3 regions of the Paraburkholderia sprentiae WSM5005 genome follow, and region 1 is predicted to be linked to each of the others. Evidence: riboswitches for the same ligand, from Rfam matches in the RefSeq annotation. Region 1 holds a riboswitch; each other region holds the start of a gene.
What was found. A riboswitch is a leader RNA that binds a small molecule or an ion and turns the genes downstream of it on or off. The one in region 1 is predicted to bind cobalamin.
Positions count from the first base shown of each region.

Region 2: linked by a shared signal. The riboswitch ahead of BJG93_RS27720 (CbtB domain-containing protein) and the one ahead of cobA (uroporphyrinogen-III C-methyltransferase) in region 1 are both predicted to bind cobalamin.
Region 3: linked by a shared signal. The riboswitch ahead of BJG93_RS03540 (TonB-dependent receptor domain-containing protein) and the one ahead of cobA (uroporphyrinogen-III C-methyltransferase) in region 1 are both predicted to bind cobalamin.

Region 1 is NZ_CP017562.2:1,291,101-1,298,648, reverse strand. Features, by position in the region: gene bluB (5,6-dimethylbenzimidazole synthase) at 1-261, opposite strand, end outside; gene BJG93_RS22635 (cobyrinate a,c-diamide synthase) at 245-1,585, opposite strand; gene cobO (cob(I)yrinic acid a,c-diamide adenosyltransferase) at 1,589-2,191, opposite strand; gene BJG93_RS36250 (cobalamin biosynthesis protein) at 2,188-2,589, opposite strand; partial or broken gene cobA (uroporphyrinogen-III C-methyltransferase) at 2,674-3,435, opposite strand; cobalamin riboswitch at 3,630-3,888, opposite strand; cobalamin riboswitch at 3,969-4,246, shown strand; gene cobW (cobalamin biosynthesis protein CobW) at 4,451-5,542, shown strand; gene cobN (cobaltochelatase subunit CobN) at 5,556-7,548, shown strand, end outside.
Region 2 is NZ_CP017562.2:2,410,611-2,418,158, forward strand. Features, by position in the region: tRNA gene BJG93_RS27700 (tRNA-Ala) at 261-336, opposite strand; tRNA gene BJG93_RS27705 (tRNA-Ile) at 390-466, opposite strand; rRNA gene BJG93_RS27710 (16S ribosomal RNA) at 543-2,075, opposite strand; gene BJG93_RS27715 (CbtA family protein) at 2,665-3,405, opposite strand; gene BJG93_RS27720 (CbtB domain-containing protein) at 3,417-3,635, opposite strand; cobalamin riboswitch at 3,677-3,825, opposite strand; gene BJG93_RS27725 (histidine phosphatase family protein) at 3,898-4,518, shown strand; gene BJG93_RS27730 (hypothetical protein) at 4,532-4,972, opposite strand; gene BJG93_RS27735 (ATPase domain-containing protein) at 5,169-6,686, shown strand; gene BJG93_RS27740 (ATP-binding protein) at 6,690-7,548, shown strand, end outside.
Region 3 is NZ_CP017561.2:744,474-752,021, forward strand. Features, by position in the region: gene BJG93_RS03505 (LysR family transcriptional regulator) at 1-71, shown strand, start outside; gene lgt (prolipoprotein diacylglyceryl transferase) at 119-1,024, shown strand; gene BJG93_RS03515 (SIMPL domain-containing protein) at 1,124-1,849, opposite strand; gene BJG93_RS03520 (EVE domain-containing protein) at 2,106-2,564, opposite strand; RNA gene ssrS (6S RNA) at 2,706-2,887, opposite strand; gene BJG93_RS03530 (cell division protein ZapA) at 2,966-3,280, opposite strand; gene BJG93_RS03535 (ATPase) at 3,277-3,636, opposite strand; cobalamin riboswitch at 3,856-4,118, shown strand; gene BJG93_RS03540 (TonB-dependent receptor domain-containing protein) at 4,207-6,138, shown strand; gene BJG93_RS03545 (FecCD family ABC transporter permease) at 6,178-7,239, shown strand; gene BJG93_RS03550 (ABC transporter ATP-binding protein) at 7,236-7,548, shown strand, end outside.

The DNA.
Region 1 (7,548 bases):
GCGCTTGCCGAGCGCGTCGGCCGTGGCGAGCCGTTCGCGTTCGACGATCTCGCGCAAGCCCGTGCGCAACGCCGCATCGGTGATGCGCACGATGCGCCAGGGCTGCATGTAGCCGACGCTCGGCGCGTGATGCGCCGCGTCGAGCAGACGCCGCAGCACCGCGGGGTCGACCGGTTCCGGCACGAAGTGACGCATGTCGCGGCGTTCGTAAATCGCGCGATAGACCGCGTCGCGCTCGGAGTCGTCAAAAGGCTTCGCCATGAAAGAGAGCGGCCGTAAAAGCCGGGTTGGAGGGCCAGTAAGCGTGCATATAGGTTGCCACGATCGGGCCCACGCGGAACACCGCTTCGCCGGGCGCGTCGCTGTGCGCGTGCGTGGCGAAGCACTGTGGCGCGAGCGGCGTCGCGAGCTTCGAGTAGTGGAACGTGTGGCCGGTCAGCGTGCCATGGACACCGTCGATCTGCTGCATGCCGAGCGACGTAAAGCGTGCTTGCATCGTCGCGTGGCCGGGGAGCAGGCCGAGCATCGGCGCGCTCATGCCTTGCGCGTCGGTCAGCGTGTCGAGCAGATAGAGCATCCCGCCGCATTCGGCGAGCACCGGTCTATCAGCCCCGACGTGCGCGCGGATCGATGCGGCGCTGGTCAGGTTGCCCGCGAGTGTCGCCATATGCAGCTCGGGATAGCCGCCGGGCAGATAGAGCGCCTGCGTGTCGGCGGGCAAGGCTTCGTCGGCGAGCGGCGAGAAATAGCTGAGCCGCGCGCCGAGCGCTTCGAGCAGCGCGACGTTGGCCGGATAGATGAACGAGAACGCGGCGTCGTGCGCGATCGCGATGTGCATGCCTTGCAGCAGACGCGGCAACGCTTCGGGAACCGGCACGCCGAACTCGACCGGCGGCGGCAATTCGGCGAGCGATGTCGACGCGAGCGTATCCGCCGCGCGCTCGAGGCGCACGTCGAGATCGTCGATTTCATCGGCCTGGTGCAGGCCGAGGTGACGGTCGGGCAACGTGATCTCTTCGTCCGCGGCGATGTGGCCGCACCAGCGCAACTCGGGCGGCAGCGCTTGCTGCAACATCTGCGCGTGCCGAGCGGAACCGACGCGATTCGCGAGCACGCCATAAAACGGCAGCTGCGGCATGAAGCGGGCGAGGCCGAACGCGAGCGCGCCGAAAGTTTGCGCCATCGCCTGCGCGGAAATCACCGCCAGCACCGGCACACCGAATGCGATCGCGAGATCGGCGCTGCTGGGCGTGCCATCGAACAGGCCCATCACGCCTTCGATCAGGATCAGATCGGCTTCTTGCGCCGCGCGCGCGAGCAGATTGCGGCACGCGCTTTCGCCGACCATCCACAAATCGAGCGACAGCACCGCCGCGCCGCTCGCGCGCGCGAGGATCATCGGATCGAGAAAATCCGGCCCGGTCTTGAACACGCGCACGCGACGTCCGAGCCGTCGGTGATAGCGCGCGAGACCGGCGGTGATCGTGGTCTTGCCTTGTCCCGACGCGGGCGCGCTGATGAACAGCGCGGGGCAAGTCCCCTGGGGGGACGCCCCGGAAGAAGTCGCCTTTGGGGAGGCGGACATCGCTCAGAACTCCACGCCGGGCTGCGCCTTCACACCCTGCTCGCGATACGGATGCTTGATCGCGCGCATTTCCGTGACGAGATCGGCGGCTTCGATCAGCGCATCAGGCGCGTGACGTCCGGTCACGACGACGTGCAACATCGGCGCGCGCGCGTTGATCACGGCGAGCACTTCGTCGAGCGGCAGGTATTCGTACTTCAGCACCGTGTTCAGCTCGTCGAGGATCACCATCTGATAGTCGCCGCTTTCGATCATCCGCCGCGCTTCGTTCCAGCCTTTGCGCGCGGTCGCCATGTCGGCCTCGCGATTCTGCGTATTCCACGTGTAGCCATCGCCCATCGTGACGAAGTCGCACTGGGCGATAGCGCCGAGGAAATCACGCTCCGACGTATGCAGCGCGCCCTTGATGAACTGTACGACGCCGAGCCGCATGCCGTGGCCGAGCACCCGCACGGCCATGCCGAACGCGGCCGTGCTCTTGCCCTTGCCGGTGCCGGTGTTGACGATCAGCAGCCCTTTTTCGACGGTCGCGCCGGCCTGCTTCTTTTCGTGGCCTTCGCGGCGGCGTTCGGTCATGCGTTGATGCGATTCCGGATCGGTTTTCATCGAGGGTCCTGGTCTTGAGAGGCGGGATGGGATGAGGTCGTGTCGCTAACGGCAGCGTTGTGCGCCGCTGCGATCGCCACGGTGATGCCGGCGTGCGCGGTCTTGCGTACGATTAGACGCGCGTGTTGCGCGGTTGCGGCGCAGTCCGACGCTGCCGCCGCCAGCAGCGCGCACGGCTCGCACACACCGTCGACGCCGAGATGCGCGTGGGCGGCCGCCGACGGCGACGCGACCGGTACGGCGGCGATCTGCTCGCGGTTGAACAGTTGCAGCGGCAGCTGATGACGTGAGCAGAATTCGACCAGACCTGCTTCGCAGGCTTTAGTGTCGATCGTCGCAATGGCGCGGATCTGTTCGAAGGCATTCGATCCGAGCGCCGCGCGGACAGCGGCTTCGATATCAACAGCTTCGCTGTGCGCGCGGCAACCGATGCCGACGCTCAGCGTTTTGATCTCGGGTGCGAGTTCGTGTCGTGTCGCGCTCGCTGCTGGTTCGCGTGCGACGCCGGCGTCGCGTTTGGCCGCATCACGCGCAAGCGCGAGCGATGCCACACCGCCGATCACGACGATTGCCGGCGAGCCGAGCCCCGCGCGCGCAACCGCCTCGGCAAACTCGCGAAGCGGCGCGAGCACGTGACGCTGCTCGGGTCGCGTCGCCGACTCGATGGCCGCGCAGGGCGTGTCGGCGGGCATGCCGGCCGCGAGCAGCGCGCGGGCGATCTCGCCGAGCCGGCGCATGCCCATGTAGATCACCAGCGTCATACGCGTCGCGGCGAGGGCGGCCCAGTCCGGCTCGCCGCTGCCGGCGCCGTGGCCGGTGACGAACACGACGCCCTGCGCGTGATCGCGGTGCGTGACCGCGATGCCGAGCGCCGCGGGCGCCGCGATGCCGGCCGTGATGCCGTTGATCACGTCGACTTCGATTCCCGCCGCCTGCAGCGCCTGCAACTCTTCGCCGCCGCGGCCGAACACGAACGGATCGCCGCCCTTGAGCCGCGCGACGCTGCGCCCCGCGCGCAGATGCGCGAGCATTTGCGCGACGATGTCGGCTTGCGGCGTCGACGGATGGCCGCCGCGTTTGCCGACGTACACGATTTGTGCGTCGGCGCCCGCGAACTGCAGCACGTCGGGATTCACGAGATCGTCGACGAGCACGACATCGGCCTGGGCGAGCGCGCGGGTCGCCTTTAGCGTCATCAGCTCGACGTCGCCGGGACCGGCGCCGATCAGCCAGGCGCGCGTCATCGCGGCGTGCATGGCGTGCGCCATGCGGTGATGGGAGAAGAGAAGCGGCGCGCGACAGCGCGCGCGGCGGTGAACGTAGAGGTCATGCGGAACGGCGAATCTAGGCAGGCGCGATGCCGCGCTGCTACGCCTTCACATCCGTTCCCCGCGGATTCCGGCGGCCGGCGGCGCCACGCGATGCACGGATGCATGCGGCGCCGCCTCCGCGTCTGGCCGGTATCCGGGCTGGCGGCCTCACGCGCTTTGCCTTCCCCTCCCTTTTGCGCATTCGCGGGAAAGTGGCATCAAAAAACGCATGCGCGGCACGTCAGAATCGAGGGCAAATCGAATCGCGCGCCGCAGGTCGCTTACCGTTGCGGGGACAGCACAGGTTGAACGCGCGACGCGTTGCCTGTTTCCCGTTTAACTGCACACGCGAGCGCATGTGCGGGCACCAAACGCGCGCATACGATAGCACATGGCGCCTTGCCGGATAAGCCTCGGCGGCATTTTCCGACACGCTGCGTTCCTTGACTGCGCAAGGCCGCGGGCCTACACTCGCACGCACTTTGGGTGCCCGCGTGCGCGTTCGTGCGCATGCAGTTAAACGGGAAACAGGGAGCCTTCTGCTCTTGAGCGGCTAACCTGTGCTGTCCCCGCAACGGTAAGCGAAAAGCGGTTCCGGCTTGCTGGCCGGGCGCCGCGGTGCCGGCTTCGATGTCCTCGCGCAAGGGCGCGTCGACATTTCACCACTGGACGAGAAACCACTCGTCCGGGAAGGGGAAGCGGCGCTTTCGCCAGCCCGGATACCGGCCCGAAGAAGCAGAACGTACGCCGCGGGGATGCGGCGGCGCGTTCATGACCTCACTTCCGCTTTCTATATTCCCGTTGTCGCGGCCATGCCGTCGTTCGTCCCCGTGTTCCGTGATCATTGGCCGTGGTGCGCGCGCTTCATTCGTTCCATTCGTCAGCCGATGTGCGGAATCGCGCGGACTTGCCCGGCATGCCGATGCAACGCCAAGGGATGGATCTCACGATGCAAACACAATTGCGCAAGATTCCCGTCACCATCGTCACGGGCTTTCTCGGCAGCGGCAAAACCACGCTGCTGCGACACATTCTTCAGCATGCGGGCGGCAAGCGCATCGCGGTGATCGTCAACGAGTTCGGCGAGCTCGGCATCGATGGGGAAATCCTCAAGGGCTGCGGCATCGGTTGCGATGAAAACGGGGTCGAGACCGAAGGGCGATTGTATGAACTCGCGAACGGTTGCTTGTGCTGCACCGTGCAGGAAGAGTTTTTCCCGGTGATGGAAAAGCTCGCGGAGCGCCGCGACGAACTCGATCACGTGCTGATCGAAACGTCGGGCCTGGCGTTGCCGAAGCCGCTCGTGCAGGCGTTCAACTGGCCGCAGATCCGCAATGGCTTCACGGTCGACGCGGTGGTGACGGTGGTGGACGGACCGGCCGCCGCAAGCGGCCAGTTCGCCGATAACCCGCTCGCCGTCGACGCGCAGCGCAAGGCCGATCCGAATCTCGATCACGAGTCGCCGCTGCACGAGCTGTTCGAAGACCAGTTGTCGGCGGCCGATCTGGTGATTCTGAACAAGACCGATCTGATCGACGATGCGCGGCAGCACGAGGTCGAAGCCGCGATCCGCGCGGAGATTCCGCCGCAAGTGAAGATCGTACGCGCGCAACAGGGGCGGCTCGACCTGCATACGCTGCTGGGCCTCGAAGCGGCGTCGGAACAGACGATCCACCTGCGTGCCGACCACCATGGTTCCGCCGACGACCCCGATCATCACCACGACGAATTCGATTCGGTCGTCGTGCAGGCCGATTTGCGCTCGCGCGACGCGGCGCTCGCCGCCTTGCAGGCGCTGGTCGAAAGCCACACGATTTACCGTGTCAAAGGCTTCGCCGCGTTGCCGGGCGCGCCGATGCGTCTGGTGATTCAGGGCGTGGGCCGGCGCTTCGACAGCTACTTCGACCGGCGCTGGCAGGCCGGTGAACATGGCGAAGGCGCGTTGAGCCGCTTCGTGCTGATCGGCGAAGACCTCGATCCGCACACGCTGCAACAGGCGTTCGACGCGGCGCTTGCCGCGGCGTCGAACGCGACGGCATAACGGGCGCGCCAGCATGCATCTACTGCGCACGACGCCGGGCGGCTTCGTCGACGATACGCAGGGCGTGATCCGCATCGATCAGCAGCCCGCCGATATCGTCGTGCTCAGTTCCGCCGACACCACCCTGTCGCTGCTCGCGAGCGTGGTGCCGCGTCTGGGCGACGGCTTCCCGAGCGTGCGGCTCGCGAACGTCACCTATCTGCGTCAGCCGGCCTCGGTCGATTTCTATCTCGACGACGTGTTGCAGCATGCGCGCGTCGTCGTGGTCGATCATCTCGGCGGTGAAACGTATTGGCCGTACGGCATCGAGCAGGTGGTCGCGCTCGCGCAGCGCAAACAGCAAACCCTCGCGATGTTTTCCGGCGATCTGCAGGAAGATCCGAATCTGCTCGCGCGCAGCACCGCGAGCGCCGAGCTATGTCAGCAGCTGTGGCGCTATCTGCGCGAGGGCGGCCCGCAGAACGCCGAGGCGTTTTTGCGCTGCATCGCCTATCGCGTGCTCGACTGGGGACGCGAGCCCGAGCCGCCGCGCGCGTTGCCGGCCACGTCGCTGTATCACCCCGAGCGCGATACGCCGAGCATCGCCGACTGGCAGGCGCGCTGGCGGCAGGACGCGCCGGTCGTCGCGATCCTGTTCTACAAGGCGCATCTGCAGGCCGCCAATACCGCGGTCTTCGATGCGCTGATCGATGCGCTCGAAGCGCAAGGGCTCAATCCGCTGCCGCTCGCGATCACGTCGTTGAAGGATGCGCTGAGCCGCGATGTCGTGCAGTCGCTGTGCGCGCAGCATGGTGCCGCGCTCGTGCTGAACACGACCGCGTTCGCCGCGTCCGCGATCGACGATCCCGAACCGCTCGCGCTCGCCGGCGACGCGCCGGTGTTTCAGGTGATCCTGAGCGGCGGCAATCGTGAAGATTGGCTAAAGGACAATCACGGCCTCAATTCGCGCGATATCGCGATGCATATCGCGCTGCCCGAAGTGGACGGGCGCATCATCACGCGCGCAATCAGCTTCAAGGGGCTCGCGTATCGCTGCGCGCATACACAGGTCGACGTGGTCCGCTATCAGCCCGACCTCGAACGGGTGCGTTTTATCGCCGAGCTGAGCCGCCGCTGGTGCCGTTTGCGTTCGCTCGATAACGCCGACAAGAAAGTCGCGTTGATCCTCGCGAACTATCCGATGAGCGAAGGGCGTATCGGCAATGGCGTGGGGCTCGATACGCCGGCGTCGGTAGTCGGCATTCTGTCGATGCTGCACGACGAGGGCTATCGTGTCGGCGAATTGCCCGAACACGGCGACGCGTTGTTGAACAGGCTGACCGAAGGCGTGACCAACGATCCCGTGGTGCGCGATCTGCGTCCAGCTCTGCAAAGCCTTTCACTCGACGACTATCTCGCGCATTTCAATGCGTTGCCGACCAGCGTGCGCGACGCGTTGAACGCGCGCTGGGGCAAGCCCGAACAGGATCCCACGCTGCGGCGCGGCCGCTTCATGATCGCCGGCTGGCGCTGCGGGCAGGTGTTCGTCGGCATTCAGCCCGCGCGTTCGCGCGAGCAAGGCGACTACGCGAGCTATCACGACGCCGAGCTGGTGCCGCCGCATGCGTATCTCGCGTTCTACTTCTGGCTGCGCGATCAGTTCGGCATCGACGCGATCGTGCACGTCGGCAAGCACGGCAACCTGGAATGGCTGCCGGGCAAGAGCGTCGCGTTGAGCGACGCGTGCTGGCCCGATCTGATTCTCGGGCCGATGCCGCACCTGTATCCGTTCATCGTCAACGATCCGGGCGAGGGCAGCCAGGCGAAGCGGCGCGCGCAGGCGGTCATCGTCGATCATCTGATGCCGCCGCTTACGCGCGCTGAAAACTATGGACCGCTGCAGGACCTCGAGCGCCAGGTCGACGAATACTACGAAGCATTGATGGTCGATCCGCGTCGCGCGAAACTGCTGCGTCGCACGATTCTGGCGACGATCGTCGAGCATCGGCTGCATGAAGAGCTGAGTC
Region 2 (7,548 bases), 1.1 Mb from region 1:
CAGGTTGAGTATTCGTGTTGCGCCGTATTCCAAGGCGATCTCTCGATCACCTTTAAAATACATCGATACAATCACAACCCTGATTCACCTACTCACGCACCCATCTCCAGGCACGCTTTCGTGAATCTCCTTACTACTTCTTCCTGATTGTTAAAGAACGACAGCCGGTATCACATTCCATCGCGTACCGCGCTGACTGGCTCAATCGCCAATGCCAAGTACTCAGCCTCACTTCGCGCTGAACCCTTGGCATTGAGGATTGGTGGAGGATGACGGGATCGAACCGACGACCCCCTGCTTGCAAAGCAGGTGCTCTCCCAGCTGAGCTAATCCCCCCGGCCCCACACAGACCCGGGCACACTCCCCCGGCCCCGCACCACAGACAAGGATGGTGGGTCTGGATGGATTCGAACCATCGACCCCCGCCTTATCAAGACGGTGCTCTAACCGGCTGAGCTACAGACCCCTGAGCCTGTCTGCGTTGCTTTCTTAACCACAGCCGATAAGCGTGAGCACTTGACGCGAGCAATGCTCGACTCTGGAAAGGAGGTGATCCAGCCGCACCTTCCGATACGGCTACCTTGTTACGACTTCACCCCAGTCATGAATCCTACCGTGGTGACCGTCCTCCTTGCGGTTAGACTAGCCACTTCTGGTAAAACCCACTCCCATGGTGTGACGGGCGGTGTGTACAAGACCCGGGAACGTATTCACCGCGGCATGCTGATCCGCGATTACTAGCGATTCCAGCTTCACGCACCCGAGTTGCAGAGTGCGATCCGGACTACGATCGGTTTTCTGGGATTGGCTCCACCTCGCGGCTTGGCAACCCTCTGTTCCGACCATTGTATGACGTGTGAAGCCCTACCCATAAGGGCCATGAGGACTTGACGTCATCCCCACCTTCCTCCGGTTTGTCACCGGCAGTCTCCCTGGAGTGCTCTTGCGTAGCAACTAGGGACAAGGGTTGCGCTCGTTGCGGGACTTAACCCAACATCTCACGACACGAGCTGACGACAGCCATGCAGCACCTGTGTTATGGCTCCCTTTCGGGCACTCCCGGCTCTCACCAGGATTCCATACATGTCAAGGGTAGGTAAGGTTTTTCGCGTTGCATCGAATTAATCCACATCATCCACCGCTTGTGCGGGTCCCCGTCAATTCCTTTGAGTTTTAATCTTGCGACCGTACTCCCCAGGCGGTCAACTTCACGCGTTAGCTTCGTTACCAAGCCAATGAAGGCCCGACAACCAGTTGACATCGTTTAGGGCGTGGACTACCAGGGTATCTAATCCTGTTTGCTCCCCACGCTTTCGTGCATGAGCGTCAGTATTGGCCCAGGGGGCTGCCTTCGCCATCGGTGTTCCTCCACATCTCTACGCATTTCACTGCTACACGTGGAATTCCACCCCCCTCTGCCATACTCCAGCGCTGCAGTCACCAATGCAGTTCCCAGGTTAAGCCCGGGGATTTCACATCGGTCTTACAGCACCGCCTGCGCACGCTTTACGCCCAGTAATTCCGATTAACGCTCGCACCCTACGTATTACCGCGGCTGCTGGCACGTAGTTAGCCGGTGCTTATTCTTCCGGTACCGTCATCCACCCCCGGTATTAACAGGGATGCTTTCTTTCCGGACAAAAGTGCTTTACAACCCGAAGGCCTTCTTCACACACGCGGCATTGCTGGATCAGGGTTGCCCCCATTGTCCAAAATTCCCCACTGCTGCCTCCCGTAGGAGTCTGGGCCGTGTCTCAGTCCCAGTGTGGCTGGTCGTCCTCTCAGACCAGCTACAGATCGTCGGCTTGGTAGGCCTTTACCCCACCAACTACCTAATCTGCCATCGGCCGCCCCTTGAGCGCGAGGTCCCGAAAGATCCCCCGCTTTCCTCTCCCGAGCGTATGCGGTATTAATCCGGCTTTCGCCGGGCTATCCCCCACTCCAGGACACGTTCCGATGTATTACTCACCCGTTCGCCACTCGCCACCAGGGTTGCCCCCGTGCTGCCGTCCGACTTGCATGTGTAAGGCATGCCGCCAGCGTTCAATCTGAGCCAGGATCAAACTCTTCAGTTCAAACCTGTTACTGTTTTCGGTCCATCTCTGAACCGGTCGCTCACTCAACGTACTGACGATGATCAATCCGTCTTCCGACAGATCAACCTTCCTCTGATACTGTGTGAGGCTTCTTGATACTTCTGCCTGACAGCAGATTCCGCAGAACCCGCTGCCGCATTGCGCATCAAGCGCCCACACTTATCGGCTGTTAGTTTTTAAAGATCGGTCCGCCCAACCCGCCGTACCGGCATTACAGCTACCCGGCACCGCCTCGTCTGGCGTCGCTGCATCAGCAGCAGAGAGGCGAGATTATGGAGAGCGGCCCATGTTCCGTCAATACCCTTCTCGCAATTTATTCTAAAAAGTTGAAGAGCTTAAAAATTGAGCAACGTCGTGCGAAAATTCGATTGCTTAGACGTCCGATCTATTTGCCGGCTTGTCGCCGGAAAGGAAGAGAAGAGTGGCATTGCGAAAAACCACTCAGCAGCTTTTCCACAGAAAATGTTCGCAAGCCTGTGGATAACCGCTCCACAACCGCGCCAAGTACTTGAAGCAAAACCGTTCTCGCCCGTTGCGCGCAAAGCGCGGCCGCGCGTCACGCTGCTATTCAGACAGACTTCCTCGTCACATGCGCATTCGTACGCATAAAAGCGCTGCGCTCGACCATCGCACCGAACAGCAGCCCGATCGTCGTCCACATGATCACCTGCATGCCGATCGCCGCGACGCGGAACTTCCACAGCAGTACAGCCGGGAATGCCGCCGGCACTTCATTGATCACCGGCATCGACAGTTGCACAGCTGCGATGATCGCGGCGAACATGAGCCCCGCGACGATCGAACCGTTCCACGCGCCCAGCTTCGCCGCCGCGCGACGCCGCACCTTCAGCGAAAACACCATCGTTACAAGCGAAATCGCGATTGTCAGAAAGAATAAGCCCGTGCGCGTGCCGATCGTCTCCGGATCGCCCACCGACGGCGGATTGGCCGGATACTTGATATTCGGCACAATCACGAGCGCAATGAACGCACCGAGCGCGAGCCACGCTGACAGTGCGCGCACGCTCAAGGTCCCAGCCCGTCCATACGAATACGCAAACACCAGCGAGAATAGGCCGCCGAATGCCGCGCCATAGGTAACGACGCCGGTCAGCAGGCCGAGGCCTGCCTGCGTCTCGCGGCTCACGATTTCAGGCTCGGGCGCTTCGCCGCGCGCTGCGGCCGCTTTTTCCCCGAATGAAATCGCCTGATCGACCTGCGGTTCGCCGACGATTCGCGCGAACGAGAACGTGAGCAAGCCCGCGACGATACCCGCGAGCATCCCCCGCACTAACAATTTACCTACCATGCCGAACTCCGTTAGTGGCAGGGAAAGCCGAGCAGATGGCGGCCGTCGTGCACGAACTCATGCACGACCATGCCGGGTACGAGCGACGTCGCCCCCTCTTCCGCACCAACGAAGTAAAGCGCGAGCAGCAACAGAGCGCCGAATGCCGCCCACGGCAACAGTTCGCGCAAAGGAATGGGAGTGGGCTGGGCCGCCGGTTGGGCGGCGGGATCGAAGACAGCTTCGGTCATGATGGACATCTCCTGAGGGTAACGCGCCCCGAAAGTCGATTGCAGAGGAATGATGCGAAGCCCAGGTCTGGCTTTCGGCTCTTGTAGATTGCAATGCCGATTACAGTGGCGCGACCGCGCCGGGTTCTCACCGGCTTCCGTGCTTCGCAGCGCCACTATTCTACGCGCTAAACTGCGGCATCCGCGACGGCGAGCCCCCTCAACGCGCGCTGCGAGCCGATGGAGCCGTCGAGGCAAGTGCGAAACGGCGCAAAGGCAAAGAATGGATACGCGACTATTACTGGTGAGCCATGCGGCAACGGCCGCGCAGCGCGCGGGCCGCTTCCCCGCCGACGATCCGCTCGACGCGCGCGGGCGCGCCGAAGCCGAAGCGGCGCGCAAACATCTCGCGCTTCCCGCCGACGCCGCCATATTCACCAGCCCTGCCCGCTGCGCGCGTGACACCGCCACGGCGCTCGGTCTGAGCGCAACGGCCGCCGACGCATTGGCGGATATCGACTACGGCAAATGGCGCGGCCAACGTCTCGCGGATATTGCCGATGAAGCGCCGCACGAACTCGCCGCCTGGACATGCGAGCCCGACGCTGCGCCGCCCGGCGGCGAATCGTTCGGTCAACTCGTGCGTCGAATTGGAGAATGGCTCGACGCGCAGCAGGCGGACGTGCGTTCATGCAATGCCGTCAACGAAGCAGCCTTCCGCGTCTCGACGCACCACCGAACCATCGTCGCAATCACACACACGCCGCTCCTGCGCGCGGCAATCGTGCATGCTGTCGGTGCATCGCCGGTCGTGTTTTGTCGCATCGAGATCGCGCCGTTGTCGCTCGTTGAATTACGCCATTCACGACGCGGCTGGACATGGTGGCCCGCCACCATGGTATGAACCAAGACGTCGCTTACCTGCCCGACACCACGAGCCGCAACCTGTTGGACCCCTCGGGCGTCAGCGTGATCTCGGTGCGTCGATCCTTCGCACCGAGATAAAAGTGCTGACGTCCCGGCGAATTCTGATCATGCGTCGCGTCGGGCAGGCACGACGCGATGTCGGCCGCGACTGCTTCTAATGCATCCGCGTTCGAGCCCGCCGCCTGATGCGGCGTCCACGTGCACTGGAAACTGCGATGCGCGCCTGAACATTGCGCGTCGTCGCCATAGGGTTGCGCGACGCCTTTGCCGTCGTCGGCCGTGAGCGAGGCGAAGCCGTCCGGCGCCGCAGCCACGATCCGTTTCAGCGCGGCGCAAGGTCTAGGGCTATCGTCGGCGGATGCGTTGCCCGACAGCAGCGCCGCGAGCGATGCCACGGTGAACGCAAAAGCGGAGAGTCGATAGGTTTTCATGTCGAGCGTGAAGCTCTAAAGTGCCGCCGAAAAGGCTCGCAGCGAGCCTCGCATTCGCCAGCACGCTTCATGCCCATGCGCGCGAGCGTCCGCTTATTCAAACGACGCGGGGCGGCACACAAATTGCCGACGGCCATACCGGCCGCGACATCGCGCCATTTCGATCGAAGCCATTGCCGACGTCATTTCGAACATCATGTCGACCACTATCGCCGCCCCTACCCCCGCCCGCCTCTCGTCGGGCATCGAAGGAATCGACGACATCCTGGGCGGCGGTTTCACGCCGAACCGCATGTACCTCGTGGAGGGCGCGCCAGGCACGGGCAAAACCACCTTCGCGTTGCAATTCTTACTGAAAGGCCTCGACGAAGGGCAGACCGGCCTGTACATCGGGCTGTCCGAAACCCGTGCTGAATTGCTCGCGATCGGCGCGAGCCACGGCTGGGATCTAAGCCGTTTCACGATACTCGAACAGCTGCCCGAAGAAGGGCTCGAACCGCAATACGAACAGACCGTGCTTCACCCGGCCGAAGTCGAACTCGGCGAAAGCGTGCGTAACGTGATCCAGCACGTCGACGAACTGAAGCCCGCGCGCATCGTGCTCGACAGCCTGTCGGAACTACGGCTGCTGGCGGAAAACCCGCTGCGCTACCGTCGGCAGATTCTCGCGCTCAAGCGCCATTTCTCGACGCGCGAGTGCACGGTGCTGCTGCTTGACGATACGACGGGCGGCAGCGCCGGCATCCAGCTTCATAGCATCGTGCACGGTGTGATCAGCCTCGACAACGTCGCCCATGACTACGGCGGGACTCGCCGCCGCCTCCGCATCGCGAAGATGCGCGGCATCAAATTCCGCGAGGGCTACCACGACTTCACGCTGAACACCGGCGGCCTGCGCGTCTATCCGCGCCTCGTCGCCGCCGAGCATCACAGCGAATTCGACACGAACCCGATCAGCACCGGCACGCCCGGCCTTGACGCGCTGCTCGGCGGCGGGCTCGTCCCCGGTACTAATTCGCTGATCATCGGCCCGTCGGGTGTCGGCAAAACCACCACTGTCGTGTCGTGTCTGCTTGCCGCGCTCCAACGCGGCGTGCGTTGCGCGTACTACGTGTTCGACGAAACGCTCAGCACCCTGGTCACGCGCTGCGCGACGCTCGGCATCGATCTCACGCCGCACGTCGACAGCGGTCTGCTGACGCTGCGCCAGATCGATCCCGCAGAAATCTCGCCGGGTGAACTGGCGAGCGACCTGCGCGACGCGGTCGAAAACGAGCGCGTGCGCTACGTCGCAATCGACAGCCTGAACGCCTATCTGCAGGCGATGCCCGGCGAGCGCTACCTGCTGCTGCACATGCACGAGCTGCTCGGCTATCTGAATCAGCAGGGCGTGATCACGATGCTCGTGCTCGGGCAGCACGGCATCATCGGCGAAGTGCAGACCGAGATCGACATCAGCTACCTGAGCGACGTGGTCCTGCTGTTCCGCTATTTCGAGCACCACGGCGAAGTGCTGACCGCGGTGACCGCCGTGAAGAGCCGCGCGAACGATCATGAACGCACGATCCGCCAGTTCCGCCTTCGCGCGGAAGGCATCGAGATCGGCGAAGCGCTGCGTGACTTCGAGGGCGTCTTGTCGGGCCTGCCCTCGTATCGCGGCAGCACCGCGTTGCTCGGCTCGACGAACCGTCTAATCGATACATCGGGACGGTGAGCGATGGAGCAGCGGGTCCTCATCCTTGCGCCGTTCGGCCGCGACGCCGACGTGATCGCCGCTGTGCTGCACAACGACGCTCACGCCTGTGTGACCTGCAACGACGCCGACGCGCTCACCACCGAGCTCGACATCGGCGCGGGCGCAGCGCTGCTGACCGAGGAAGCGCTGGCGAACGGCCACGGCTCGGGTCTCTTTGCGTGGCTCGAACGGCAGCCCGCATGGTCCGACTTCCCGATCATCCTGCTCGGCGCGCGCAGTGCCGGTCATCGATCCGCGCGCGGGCGCGACGTGCTCGAACGGCTCGGCAACGTGGTAGTGCTCGAGCGCCCACTCAATTCAGAAACATTGCGGCGCGCGGTGGCGTCGTCGTTGCGGGCACGCGGGCGGCAATATGAATCCCGGCGGCTGCTGGCCGAGCGCATCGAGGCACAGGACGCGCTGGAGCAGCTGAACGATTCGCTGGAAAGCCGCATCGCCGCGCGCACCCATGAGCTTGCGTCAGCCAACGACCGGCTGATGGCCGAGATCCACGAGCGCGCGAAAGTCCAGGCCGTGCTCGTGCAGGCGCAGAAGATGGAAGCGCTCGGCCAGCTGACGGGCGGCATCGCGCACGACTTTAACAACCTGCTGAACGTGATCATGGTCAACGCGGAGCTGATCGCGCGCGTGTGCGGCGACGAACGCCTGCGCGGCATGGCGGCGACCGTCAAGCGCGCGACCGAGCGCGGCGCGAAACTGACCGGCCAGTTGCTGACCTTCTCGCGCAACAGCAACCCGAACCTGAAAGCGATCGACGTCGTCGCGCTGTTGCAAGGCATGCGCGACATCATCGCCGTGTCGCTCGGCTCGGGCATCCGCT
Region 3 (7,548 bases), on a different replicon from region 1:
TCAGTCCGGTGCTGGCGGGCTTCATCGATATCGTGCGCGCGCATGCGGCGAGCGTGGCGCCTCGCGCGTAATCCGCTGTAAGAACTGCTTCCGAACCTGACCTGCCCATAACTACACGATGCTCATTCACCCCAATTTCGACCCCGTCGCCATTCATCTGGGGCCGCTCGCCGTGCGCTGGTACGGCTTGATGTACCTCGTCGCGTTCGTCGCGGCGATCGTCGTCGCCCGGCTGCGTCTGCGTCTGCCGTACGTCGCCGCGCAAGGCTGGACCGCCAAGGATATCGACGACATGCTGTTCTACGGCGTGTTGGGCACGATCCTCGGCGGCCGGCTCGGCTATGTGCTGTTCTACAAGGCGAGCTTTTATTTCGCGCATCCACTCGACATCTTCAAGGTGTGGGAAGGCGGCATGTCGTTTCACGGCGGCTTTCTCGGCGTGACGATCGCGATGATGCTGTTCGCGTATCAGCGCAAGCGCTCGTGGCTGCAAGTCACCGACTTCGTCGCGCCGATGGTGCCCACGGGCCTCGCGGCGGGGCGCCTCGGCAACTTCATCAACGGCGAGCTGTGGGGCCGCGTGACCGAGCCGTCCGCGCCGTGGGCAATGCTGTTTCCCGGCGCCGCGCCCGACGACGCCGCGTGGCTCGCCGCGCATCCGCAACTGGCCGCGCAGTGGCATCTGAACGAAGTGTTCGCGCAATATCACCTGCTGCCGCGGCATCCGTCGGAACTGTACGAGATCGCGCTCGAAGGGGTGGCGCTGTTCTTCGTGCTGATCTTCTTCTCGCGCAAGCCCAAGCCGCTCGGCGCCATCTCCGCGATGTTCCTGATCGGCTACGGCCTCGCCCGCTTCACGGTCGAATTCGCGCGCGAGCCGGACGATTTCCTCGGCTTGCTCGCAATGGGGCTGTCGATGGGTCAATGGCTGTCGCTGCCGATGATCCTCGCGGGCATTGGCCTGATGGTGTGGGCGTATCGCCGCGGGCGGCGCGAACCGGCCCAGGCGGTTGGCGCGAACTGAGCCGCGCTCAACTAGCGTAGCAAGCGCTGCATGAAAAAACGCCACGGCATCGACAGATGCCGTGGCGTTTGCATTTGAGCTTGCGTTCGCGCTTGCGCGTCACTTCATCTGCACCGACCCCGAGACGTTGACGCTTACAGTCGAGGTGCCGCCTTCGAGCGACAGCGGCGAGGTCTTCGCGTCGGCGCCCATTGCGCGCGCGCTCATCATCATCATCGGACGCGGCATCACGCCGCTGTGGTTCACGTTGACCTCGCGGATCGAATAGCCGCTAAAGCCGAACGCTTGCGAGGACGACGCGGCCTGCTCGCGAAACGATTTGATCGCCTCGCCGGTGAGCCGCTGCTCGGCCGCGCGCTGCGCTTCTGGCGACAGCGAGAAACGCACGTTGCCCACCTGCATGATCGATGCCATCTGCCCCGCGAGCTTCGATGCCGCGGCGAAGTCGCGCGATTCGAGCACGACTTCGGTACGGCCGCGCCACGTCGAGATGCGTCCGTCGCGGTCCGTCGACGGAAAGATCGAAAACGCGCCCGAGCGCGCGGTCACGCCGCTCACGCCGCGCGCTTTTTGCAATGCCGCGTCGGCGCGTTGGTTCAGCGTCGATGTCAACGACGAGGGCTCGCTCGCTTCCTGCTCGTAGAACAGCGTGATTTCGACTTCGTCCTGCGGGATTTCCGCGCTCGCCTGCGCATTCAGCGACAGCACACCCGACGGCTGCTGCATCATGCTCTGCGCGCGCGCGGGCGCCGGGTTCAGTGCCAGTGCCACAGGCGCGCCAACGGCGAGCGCGAGTGCGAGGGCGCGTGCGGTTTTTTTCGTCATAGCCGGACTCCTGATTTGAACTGGTTGTGCACGTTCGACGCGAGTACCGCGTGGCGGCGCGACGGTGGCGCGCGGTTTGACGGATGCGCTGGCGATGGGCGTTCGGGGGCCGTCGAGCGGTCGGGCTGAGCCCGCGCTTTCGTCGAGCGATTAGGCACGCTTTAGCGGGGCTTGGTTCCCCAATTAGTGTTTCGCCGCCGGACTGTCATGATGACCCGCGCGACATCGCGAGCGTTGGCGCGCTGCGAGCTCGCCTTTAAACGAGCTGTTTAGTGATGAAGCGCCATTCGGCATCGGTGACCGGCGTGATGGACAGACGGTTGCCTTTGGCGAGCACGCGCATGTCTTGCAATTCGGCATGTTCACGCAGCGCGGCAAGTGGAATCAGCGCGATCTTCTTCTTGAACACGACGTCGACGAGCATCCAGCGCGGCGTTTCCGGCGACGATTTGGCGTCGTAGTACGGACTCTTCTTATCGAACTGGGTCGGGTCCGGATACGCGGTCGACGAAACTTCCGCGATGCCCGCGATGCCGGGCTCCGCACAGCTCGAATGATAGAAAAGCACGCCGTCGCCGACCTGCATCACGTCGCGCATGAAGTTGCGCGCCTGATAGTTGCGCACGCCGGTCCACGGCAAGGTGCGACGCGGTGCGTTGGCGAGGTCGTCGATGCTTGCTTCGTCCGGTTCGGACTTCATTAGCCAATAGCGCATGAATCGGAGTCAACGTGTCAGATTGAACGACGCGCATCAACAGCAGGCGCGTGCGAAAAAGCCCCTGAAAAAGGCGCTCAAACGAAAAAACGACGACCAAAGAAAAACGGCATCGAACCGAAGTCCGACGCCGTTCCAGATAAGGTCCCCGCCTTAGCCGCTAGGCCGGCATCCTGAACCGAGGGTTCAGAATTGGTCGCAGTTAGCAACACTTCGGGTACATCAGACAGAGTGACGCGCACGCCCGTGCTACAAATTTCCGCAACCGTGCACATGGCATTGGTTCAAGGAATGTATGACCTTGGCGAACCAGGCAGGGAAGCTAAACCGATGAAGCTACAACACATACTTTTGAACTCGCGACCGGTTCCAAACCGGCCCGCTACTCAACCCGCTACTGCTTACTGCAAGCTGTACTGCTCGATCACAGTACCTAGCTGTTCGTTCATTTGCTTCATTGTACGCCGGATTTCTTCAGCAGGAAATGCTTCTCCGTGCCGCACGCTGCTTTGCAGCTTAAGCAGTTCCGATGCCAGCGACAGCGCAGCCATCACGGCGATCCGATCGGTGCCGCGCACGTTGCTGCTACCGCGGATTTTCTTCATCTCCGCGTCGACGCGCGCGACCGCCTCGAGCAGCGCGCCCTCCGTTTCCGGCGAACAGGCGAGACGATAGGGTACTTCGAGAATCGATACCTCGATCTGCTTGGTGGTCATGCGCTTTCTCCGTGTCGGCTCACGTCGCTTTCCGCTTCCTCATGTTCGGGCTGAGCGGGCTCGAGCAGATCGAGCTGGTTATCGGGTTCGCTGCTCGCGCGGGCGCGCGGCAATTTTTCGAGGATCGCATTAAGGCGCACCTGAGCGTCGTCGATCTTGGCGGACAGCGCGTCGCGTTCGGCCTGGAGTGCGTCGCGCTCCTCGCGCAAATGCGCGAGCTCAGCATGCGTGGCTTGTACCTCGGCACGGGTTTGCGCGAGCTGTTCTTCGAGCGCGAGCCGCGCTTCGTTGTGGCGCTGGCTGATCGCAATCAGCTTGCCGATGTTTTGGGAGAGTGATTCGAGTTCGGTGAGCATGTGCTGCGTCCTCTAAAGACATCGCATTTTAGCGCGGAATATTACAGGCTCCGACAATTGTCTCGTTTCGAGACGTAACAGCATCGCTTCGTGCACGTTCGTTACGTGTCGTGTCGTCGAACATAAGATAAACAACCGGCAATCCATCGGACAATAACCTGCATTGAACAGAACCGATTGCGCGCCGATTGACCTTTCTTGACGCCCTGCGAGGCCGCTCCTAAACTTCCGCACTCTGGTGCCCGCGCGCGCTTTTCGGCGCGCGCAGTTAAACGGGAAGCAGGGCGCGCGCGGTGCCAAACCGGATGCGCGAACCTGCGCTGCCCCCGCAACGGTAAGCGACCGCATGTGAATGCTCATGCAGGTCGGTCCTGATCGCAAGCTTGGAAGTTCAACGTGCGAGTGTGCCACTGCGCGTCACGCGTGGGAAGGCGGGATCGATGTGTCGTAGCCCGGATACCGGCCAGAAAAGAGAGACGTCCCCGCCAAAACGCTAAACAGGGGACGCCTCGTGACGCGTCGGCCCGCGGGGAAGCAGGCCACGCACGCTAGCCACAGGAACGTCATCCCATGCTGTCCCCCATCGCCCGCGCGACGCTCTTCGCGTTCGCGAGCCTGCCGCTCGTCGTGCATGCACAAGGCACCGAGTCTGCGTCTTCATCGTCCGCTACGGACGCAACCGCTGCGAACGCCGCAAACGTTGCCAACGCCGCCAATGTCCCTTCAGTCGATGCCTCGGACACCGCGCTCTCGCCGATCGTCGTGACTGCGCAACGCGGAGCGCAAGCGCTGACCGATGCGATCCCGCAGACCACGCAGTTCGATCAGCAGGACATTGCCGACACGAGCGCGACCGATCTGCCCGGCCTGCTGCAACTCGCGCCCGGCGCGCAAATCTCGCGTACGGGTGGCCCCGGTTCGACCACGAGCCTCTTTCTGCGCGGTGCGTCATCGACGCAATCGCTGCTGCTGATCGACGGCGTGCGCGTCGACTCGGTGAGCCTCGGCTCCGCCCAGCTCGCGCAGATTCCGCTCGATCAGGTCGATCACGTCGAAGTGGTGAACGGCAACGTGTCGGCGTTGTACGGCTCGGGCGCGATCGGCGGCGTCGTGCAGGTGTTCACGAAAGACGGCGGCGATCATCCGCCGCGATTCCATTTCTCGGTCGGCTACGGCAGCTATCACACGCAAACGCAAACGGCCGGCGTGAACGGCGCGCTCGATCAGGACGGCCGCACGACCTTCAGCATCTCGCTGGCGCGCACGAAGGACGACGGATTTTCGTCGCTCGATCCGCTCGAGGCGCCGAACGCGAATCCGAACGCGAACGGCAACCTGAACGAGAGCATCACCGCGTCGCTGCGTCACAAGTTCAACGACAAGTGGGATGCGGGCGTCAGATACTTCCAGTCGAACAACAACAACAGTTACGACAATGCGTACGGCGAGCCTACCGATCTGAACAACCTCTACAGCAAGGTGCGTCAGGTGTCGGTGTTCGCGAACGGCAAGCTGACCAGCTGGTGGACTACCCACGTCACGCTCGCCGAGGGCGACGACCGCAGCGTATCGAACAGCAATGGCATCTACAACGGCCGCTTCGATACTGATAATCGCCAGTACACGTGGCAGAACGATTTCGCGCTCGCCGCGAATCAGAAGCTGCAAGTCGGCTACGAGCATCTCGACCAGACGCTCGACTCCGACACGTTCGCCGCGCCCGAGCGTCACGTCGATTCGGTCTTCGCGGGCTACAGCGCGCGCTTCGGCCGCAACCAGGTTCAGGCCAACGTGCGGCGCGACCAGTACTCCGATTTCGGCGGGGCGAACAGTTACTATCTCGGCTACGGTTTCGACATCACGTCGCACTGGAAGGCAACCGCAAGCTATTCGGATGCGTTCCGCGCGCCCAGCTTCGACGATCTGTACTATCCGATCAGCGGTAATCCGTCGATCCAGCCCGAGCGCAGTCATTCGGTGGAAGCCGGTTTGCAGTACGCGACCGATGCGCTGGGCGTGATGCGCTTGAACGCCTTCCAGACGCGTTACACGAATCTGATCGACTACGTGCAGACGATCCCCGGCATCTATCTCGCCGAGAACGTCGGGCATGCGAAGGTGCAGGGACTCGAAGGATCGTGGAGCGGTCATGTCGGCAGGACCGACGTGCGTGCATCGGTGACGCTGCAGAATCCGGTCGATCTCGACAACCGCACCGACCTCGTGCGGCGCGCGCGACGGTTCGGGTCGTTCGCGGTGAATCGCAGCATCGGTGGATGGCGCGTTGGCGGCGAGTGGATCGTCAGCGGTCCGCGCACGGACAGCACCGGCAACCTCGGCGGTTATGGCATCGTGAATCTGTCGGCGCGCTACAACATCACGAAAGCGTGGTACGTCAGCGCGCAAATCGACAATCTGTTGAACAAGGACTATGAAACGGCCTACTCGTACAACTCGCCGCGACGCGGTGCGTATCTCACGCTCGGCTGGCAGCAGCATTGACGCGCGCGCCGGATCGGCCGCATGCGTGAGCGCACGCGCATGAGTCGCGGGTCCGGTTCGCTGTCCGCCGCGATGGCGACGCCGCGCCCGATGAACGCGAAGCGCGCCGCCGCGATCTGGTTCGGGCTCGCGCTCGCCGCCCTCGTGGTGCTCGGCGCGTCGCTCGTGCTCGGCAGCGTGCCGCTCGCGCCGGCGCGCGTGCTGGCGGCGCTCGCGCCTGCACACACGTTCGGCGCGGGCAGCGACGAGCTCGCCGGCGAAATCGTGCGCACGTTGCGTTTGCCGCGCGCGCTCGCGGGTTTCGCGTGCGGCGGGTTGCTCGCGCTCGCCGGCGCACTGCTGCAGGTGCTGCTGCGCAATCCGCTGGCCGAGCCATACGTGCTCGGCGTGTCGGGCGGCGCGGCGACGTTCGCGCTCGTCGCGATGATCGCGGGCGGCGCATGGTGGATCGTCGACGCGAGCGCGTTCGCGGGCGCGTTCATGTCGATCCTGCTGGTGCTGGGCCTCGCGCGTCGCGAGCTGTGGCGCGGCGAGCCGCAGGACACGTCGCCGCGTTTGCTGCTGACCGGCGCGGTGATCGCGGCCGGGTGGGGCGCGCTGATTATGCTGCTGCTCAATCTCGCGCCCGACAGCCGTCTGCGCGGCATGCTGTTCTGGCTCACCGGCGACCTCAACGGCGGCGCGCTGCCGTGGACCGCGCTGATTGCGCTGGCGCTCGTGTTGCTCGCGATCGTCCCGGCCGCGCCGCGTCTGAACGTGCTGCTGCGCGGCGACGCGGCCGCACAGGCGTTGGGCGTCGCGGTGATGCCGCTGCGTTTGCGGGTGTACCTGGTCGCGTCGCTGGCGGCCGCCGCGGCGGTGACGACCGCGGGCACGATCGGCTTCGTCGGTCTGGTCGTGCCGCACATGCTGCGGCTCGCGTTCGGCAACGATCAGCGCATGCTGCTGCCGGCGGCGGCGCTCGGCGGCGGCGTCGCGGTGATGGGCGCGGATCTGATCGCGCGTACCGTGATCGCGCCCGCGCAATTGCCGGTCGGCGTGATCACGTCGCTGGTCGGCGTGCCGGTGTTCCTGTGGATGCTGCTCAAACGCCGCCGATGATGCGAGCCGAACCCAGCCCCAGCTCTGGCATGCTCAGCACGCGGCGCCTGACGCTGCGCGCCGGCGCGCGCACCTTGCTCGACGCGTTCACGCACACGTTCCATGCGGGCGAAGTCTGGTGCATCGCCGGGCCGAACGGCGCGGGCAAGACGACCTTGCTGTCGACGCTAGCGGGCCTGTTGCATCCGGCGGCGGGCCACGTCGAACTCGATGGCGTGCGCATGGCCGACTGGCCGCCGCTACCGCTCGCCCGGCGCCGCGCGCTGATGCCGCAAAGCGCGGCCGATGCGTTCAACGCAAGCGTGCTCG